2 regions of the Bradyrhizobium sp. CCGB01 genome follow, and region 2 is predicted to be linked to the other one. Evidence: riboswitches for the same ligand, from Rfam matches in the RefSeq annotation. Region 2 holds a riboswitch; the other holds the start of a gene.
What was found. A riboswitch is a leader RNA that binds a small molecule or an ion and turns the genes downstream of it on or off. The one in region 2 is predicted to bind S-adenosylmethionine.
Positions count from the first base shown of each region.

Region 1: another riboswitch for S-adenosylmethionine. It lies ahead of NLM25_RS40875 (homoserine O-acetyltransferase); the one in region 2 lies ahead of NLM25_RS42490 (O-succinylhomoserine sulfhydrylase).

Region 1 covers NZ_JANADK010000001.1:8,685,667-8,689,073, reverse strand. Annotated here, with positions in the region: gene hisC (histidinol-phosphate transaminase) at 1-78, opposite strand, end outside; gene NLM25_RS40880 (chorismate mutase) at 112-960, opposite strand; SAM riboswitch at 1,167-1,246, shown strand; gene NLM25_RS40875 (homoserine O-acetyltransferase) at 1,339-2,541, shown strand; gene metW (methionine biosynthesis protein MetW) at 2,557-3,219, shown strand; gene NLM25_RS40865 (hypothetical protein) at 3,383-3,407, shown strand, end outside.
Region 2 covers NZ_JANADK010000001.1:9,012,022-9,015,428, reverse strand. Annotated here, with positions in the region: gene NLM25_RS42495 (SGNH/GDSL hydrolase family protein) at 1-722, shown strand, start outside; gene NLM25_RS42490 (O-succinylhomoserine sulfhydrylase) at 855-2,042, opposite strand; SAM riboswitch at 2,117-2,196, opposite strand; gene NLM25_RS42485 (2'-deoxycytidine 5'-triphosphate deaminase) at 2,277-3,407, shown strand, end outside.

The DNA of each region.
Region 1 (3,407 bases), 330 kb from region 2:
CGGCTCGGCGACCGGGCTCTTGCCGGGCGTGTAGGGCGCAATATCGAGAATGCCGGGATTCGGCACGGGGCGGGACATCTTCAACTCCGGATAGGCTGGGCTGCTCGTGACTTACGATTTCGGCCCGGTCGGGGGCACCGTATAGCGCGTTGCGTGGCTGCCGACGAGGGCCGTGGAGCGCACCGAGGCCCCCGCTTCGATCAAGGCAGCCTTGATTTTCTCGATGCTGGTCGCGCTCGTGACCGAGACCAGCAATGCCGCGCCGTCAAAGGCGGTATCGGGCACCGCCACGATCTCGGCGAGCGGCGAGAGCGTCCGCGCGACCTCGGCGTTCCACCCGGACACGCGCACGCTGAAGGTCTCGACCTCGGTCACCAGGGCGCTGTCGGCGACGCGCGAGATCGCGAACACCGGCAGTGCGGCCGGATGGTCGGCGCGCTCGACGAAGGGCATCCGCGCAATGATCTTCGGCGCACCGTTGGCTTCCAGCTCCAGCCACCACGGCGTGCGGCTCGAGGTTGCCGAGACCAGCGCAAGGTCGCCCTTGGATTTCGCCACCGCCTCGACCGCCGCCTGCGCGCTGAAATGCGCGACGTAAGGCACGGTGAAGCCGAAATGGAAGCGCGCGGAATCGCGCATCGCGGGCTCGTTCACCGAGATGTCGGCATGCACGGAGAACGGCGCCTGGACATAGGTGAACGTGGAGATGATGACGCGCCAGATGCTCTCGACCGTGTCGAGCGGCAGGATGCCGCGATGGCGCTGCACGAGGTCACGCATCATGGCGGCCTCGCGCGCCGGGCGGAACGCCGAGCCGACCTCCTGGGTCTGCTTCACCTGGATCAGGCGGTCGATGATGTCGCCGCGCTGCATCAGCAGGCGATGCATGCCCTCGTCGATCGCGTCGATCTCCTTGCGCAATTCCTGGAGCGATGGTGGCGCGGGCGGACGTTGGGACATATCTGACAGGGGCTGTTGAGAGGCGTTTTAATGCGGGTTGGGCCAAGTCGTTTGGTAGGGTCGGACCCGCTGCGGTCGATGTCCTGATTAGGCAGTCAGGACGGCGAAAGCAAAGAGAAATGACGGCCTGTTTGGCTGATGAGACCGAGATGAAATTGGCTGATCCGGGCCGTGACTTGACGAAAACCGTCCAAGACAGTAGTTTTTGCCTGTTCCGTGGTCATTTGAGCCGGCCGGCTTGCAGCCACGTTAAAAAACTCGCTAAACAGGCCGGGGACCCTTTCGATCCCGGCCGAACCTATCGTTCAGGCCGGGTTTTTCATGGCCTGATGTCAGCGGCGGCTTAACAGCCGGTCGCAAACGAGGTCGATGTCAGAGATGGGTGGCGTCAAGTCCGTACCGAGCCCCGCGATCAGCGCCGACGATCGGTCGCATGAGGTGGATCATCCGAGTTCGCAGGTTGCGCAGTTCGGCGCCGACCAGCCGCTGCGGCTCGATTGCGGCGTCGATCTCTCCCCGTTCCAGATTGCCTATCAGACCTATGGCGAGCTCAACGCCGATCGCTCCAACGCGGTCCTGATCTGCCATGCGCTGACGGGCGATCAGCATGTCGCCAACGTGCATCCCGTCACCGGCAAGTCCGGCTGGTGGGAGACGCTGGTCGGTCCCGGCCGACCTCTTGATCCTCAACAATACTTCATCATTTGCGCCAACGTGATCGGCGGCTGCATGGGCTCGACCGGGCCGGCCTCGATCAATCCCGCGACCGGCAAGGTGTGGGGCCTGGATTTCCCTGTGATCACCATCCCCGACATGGTGCGCGCGCAGGCAATGCTGATCGACCGTCTCGGCATCGACACGCTGTTTGCGGTGGTCGGCGGCTCGATGGGCGGCATGCAGGTGCTGCAATGGACCGCGGCCTATCCCAAGCGCGTGTACTCCGCACTCGCAATCGCCTGTTCGACGCGGCACTCGGCGCAGAACATCGCCTTCCACGAGCTCGGCCGCCAGGCGGTGATGGCCGATCCCGACTGGCACAACGGCCGCTACACGGACCAGGGCATCCATCCGCATCGCGGACTTGCGGTCGCACGCATGGCCGCGCACATCACCTATCTGTCGGACGCCGCGCTGCATCGTAAGTTCGGCCGCCGCATGCAGGACCGCGAGCTGCCGACCTTCTCGTTCGACGCTGATTTCCAGGTCGAGTCCTATCTGCGCTACCAGGGCTCGTCCTTCGTCGAGCGGTTCGACGCCAACGCCTATCTCTATCTGACCCGCGCGATGGATTATTTCGACATCGCCGGCGACCATGGCGGCGTGCTGGCGAAAGCGTTCGCGGGCATCGAGACGCGCTTCTGCGTGGTCTCCTTCACCAGCGACTGGCTGTTTCCGACCTCGGAATCGCGCGCGCTGGTGCATGCGCTGAATGCGTCGAGCGCGCGGGTGTCGTTCGCCGAGATCGAGACCGATCGCGGCCATGACGCCTTCCTGCTCGACGTGCCCGAATTCTTCGATATCGCCCGCGCCTTCCTGCAATCGGCAGGGAAAGCGCGCGGGCTCACCGGCAAGAATGACTGACAGGGACGGCTAGCGATGTCTGCACAGGAAGTGTTGCCGCTGGGCGGCGTTGCGACGGAGCAATCCGGCCAGTATCGCGCCGACCATCTGCTGGTCGCCGAGATGGTCAAGCCCGGTTCGAAAGTGCTCGACGTCGGCTGCGGCGAGGGCGACCTGCTCCAGCTTCTGGAGACCCGCGGCATCGACGGTCGCGGCATCGAGCTGTCGCGCGAGGGCGTCAACCGCTGCGTCGCCAAGGGCCTCGCGGTGGTGCAGGGCGATGCCGACACCGATCTCGTCAATTATCCCGACGATGCCTTCGATTACGTCATCCTGTCGCAGACGCTGCAAGCGACGCGACAGCCGCGGGTCGTGCTGGAGAATCTGCTGCGCATCGGCCGCCGCGCCATCGTGTCGTTCCCGAATTTCGGCTTCTGGAAGATGCGGCTCCAGCTCCTGATCGGCGGCCACATGCCGCGCACCGAGAACCTGCCCGCGACCTGGTACGACACCGCCAATATCCATTTCTGCACCATCAAGGACTTCGTCGAGCTCTGCGATGCGATCGGTGTCAAGATGGAGCGCGCCGAGGCGCTGGACCTCTACGGCCGTCCGCTGCGGCTGCGATTGCCGTGGTGGGTGTGGAATATGTTCGGCGAGCAGGGGGTGTTTCTGCTGAGCCGGGGCGGGCGGAAGTAAGGCTCGCAGACCCTCACGCCGAGAAGCGGCCCGCCGCTACCTCGTGCGGGCAACTAGACTAAAGTTCTCAATTCGGCGGCCGGCCAAAGTTGAGCCTCTCGGTTGCATGTCCTCGTTTCCTTAAGTCATAATGTTGCTGGGGAAACGGCTAAGGGCTGAGACTATGGGTAGAACGCTGCCGGCACTCG
Region 2 (3,407 bases):
TGCCCTGCCTTGCGCCGAAGGGCGGCTCGAAGACGATGGGCTCGCTGCCGCATGTCGCGGGCAAGCTCGTCGCCGGAAAGCCCGTCGTCATCGTCGCGTTCGGCTCGTCGTCGACGGCAGGCTATGGCGCGACCTCACCCGATTTCAACTATCCGAACCGTCTCGCCGCGCAGCTGCGCCGGCAATATCCGACCGCCGACATCACCGTCATCAATGCCGGTGTCGGCGGCGAGGACGCGCCCGAGATGATGAAGCGCCTCCAGAAGGAGGTGATCGACGTGCATCCGGATCTCGTGATCTGGCAGGTCGGCACCAACGCCGTGCTGCGCAATCTCGATCCCGGCGACACTGCAAAACTGGTCGAGGACGGCATCTCCCGCATCCAGGCTGCCGGCGGCGCCGATATCGTGCTGGTCGATCCGCAATACTCTCCGGCGGTCAATCAGCGTCCCGAGAGCGCCGGCAAGATGGTGAAGCTGCTCGGCAAGGTCGCCGAGCTCCGTCACGTCGGCATCTTCCCGCGCTTCGAGGTGATGCGAGACTGGCACGAGACGCAGGCGATCCCGATGGAGAGCTTCGTCATCGCCGACGGCCTGCACATGAACGATTGGGGCTACGCCTGCTTCGCCCAGCTCCTCGGCGACGACATCATCCGCTCCGTCGGCCAGATCAAGCTCGGCGTGAATGTCCCTGCGGACGTGCGGACGTACCGGCCGATGTAGGCACGGTGCCGTAGGGTGGGTTAGGCGAAGCCGTAACCCACCATGCTTCAGCGATCGCCGAACGAAGTTGGTGGATTACGCCGGCGGACTGCGCTTCGCGCAGCCGCGGGCTAATCCACCCTACGAAGCGATTCACGCCTTCTCCAGCGCGGCCGTCAGATCCTCGATCAGATCATCCGGATGCTCGAGCCCTGCCGAGAGACGGATGAAACCCTCGCTGATGCCGAGCGCGGCGCGGTCTTCCGGCTTGAGGCGCTGGTGCGTCGTCGTCGCCGGATGCGTGACGAGGCTCTTGGCATCGCCGAGATTGTTCGAGATCTTGGCAAGCTTGAGCTCGTTGAGCACGCGGAACGCGGCAGCCTTGCCGCCCTTCACCTCGAAGCCGACCAGCGTCGAGCCGCCGCGCATCTGCTTCTTCACCAGCGCTGCCTGCGGATGATCGGCGCGGCCGGGATAGACCAGCCGGGAAATCTTGGGATGGCTCGCCAGCACGTCGGCGATCCGCGCTGCGCTGTCGGTCTGCGCGCGCACGCGCACGCCGAGCGTCTCCAGGCCCTTGAGCAGGACCCAGGCGTTGAACGGCGAGATCGACGGGCCGGTCTGGCGCATGAAATTGTGGATGTGATCGGCGATGAAGGCTTCCGAGGACAGGATGATGCCGCCCAGACACCGGCCCTGGCCGTCGATGTGCTTGGTCGCGGAATAGACCACCACGTCGGCGCCGAGCGCGAGCGGGCTCTGCCAGATCGGCGTCGCGAACACGTTGTCGACGACGAGCCGTGCGCCGCCCTTGTGCGCGATCTCGGCAATCCCGGGGATGTCGAGCACGTCGAGCGTCGGGTTGGTCGGGCTCTCAAGGAAAAACGTCTTGGTGTTCGGCCTCAAGGCACGCTGCCACTGGTCGAGGTCGAGGCCATCGACCAGCGTGGTCTTGATGCCGTAGCGCGGCAGCAGGTCCTGAATGACGTAGAGGCACGAGCCGAACAGGGCGCGGGAGGCGACCACGTGATCGCCGGCCTTGAGCGGCGCCAGGATCGCGGTCGTCACCGCGGCCATGCCGGTTGCCGCCGAGCGGGCGGCCTCGGCGCCTTCGAGCTCGATCATGCGGCGCTCGAACATCGCGATGGTCGGGTTGGAGTAGCGCGAATAGATGAAGCCGGGGTCCTCGCCCTTGAACCGCGCCTCGCACTCCTCGGCGCTGTTGTAGACGTAGCCCTGGGTCAGGAACAGCGCCTCCGACGTCTCGCCATATTGCGAGCGCAGGGTGCCGGAATGGACCAGGCGGGTTTCGGGACGGTAGTTGGCGGTCGACTTCGACATAGGTACCTCCGACATGACCGTCTCGTCGAAAACGGTCACAAAAAAACCGGCCTGGATAACACCACGGGCCGGGATCACAGAGGTCCCCGGCCTGTTTAGCGACTTATTTAACGTGGCTGCAAGCCGGCCGGCTCAAATCACCACGGGATAAGTCATGCTCATATTCCGCAATGCCCTTTCCGTCAAGACGTCCATCGGTTAGCCGTAAAACGCTAGTATTTCCCGCATGTCGGGATGCGTTTGACCCCTGATGAGGACCCCCTGTTGACGTTCACGGTCGCCGCCGACGCCAATGGTATCCTGCCCGACCGCATGATCGCGGCGATGGCGGAGGCGGGGCTCATTCTGCCGGCCTACGACTTCGTCGAAAGCCAGATCCAGCCGGCGAGCCTCGATCTTCGCCTCGGCGACATCGCCTACCGCGTCCGTGCCAGCTTCCTGCCCGGGCCGGGTGCGACCGTTGCCGAGCGCATCGACGAATTGAAGCTGCACGAGTTCAGCCTCACCGACGGTGCGGTGCTGGAGACCAACTGCGTCTACATCGTGCCACTGCTCGAGAGCTTGGCGCTGCCGCCGGAGATCGTCGCGGCGGCGAACCCGAAAAGCTCCACCGGCCGGCTCGACGTCTTCACCCGCGTCATCGCCGACGGCACCCGCCGCTTCGACATGATCGGCGCCGGCTATCACGGCCCGCTCTACGCCGAGATCAGCCCGAAGACGTTCCCGGTGCTGGTCAGCGAGGGCTCGCGCCTGAGCCAGGTGCGCTTCCGCACCGGAGATGCCATCCTCAACATCGACGAGCTCGAGGCGCTGCACGCGACCGAGCGTCTCGTCGATCTCGCCGATGCCGATCTCACCGGCGGCGTCGCCGTCTCCGTTGACCTCTCCGGCGAGAAGGCCAACGGCTTCGTCGGTTACCGCGCCAAGCGCCACACCGGCGTCGTCGATGTCGATCGCCGCGCCGGCTATGCGGTGGAAGATTTCTGGGAGCCGATCTCGGCGCGTCCCGACGGTAGCCTGATCCTCGACCCCGGCGAGTTCTACATCCTCGCCTCCAAGGAAGCCGTGCAGGTGCCGCCCGATTACGCCGCGGAGATGGTGCCGTTCGATCCCCTGGTCGGTGAATTCCGCGTGCACTATGCCGGCTTCTTCGATCCTGGCTTCGGCTACGCCGGTGCGGGCGGGCAGGGCGCGCGCGCCGTGCTTGAAGTGCGCTCGCGCGAGGTGCCGTTCATCCTCGAGCACGGCCAGATCGTCGGCCGCCTCGTCTACGAGAAGATGCTGGCACGCCCCGACGCGATGTACGGCCAGCGCATCGGCTCGAACTACCAGGCGCAGGGCCTCAAACTATCGAAGCATTTTCGG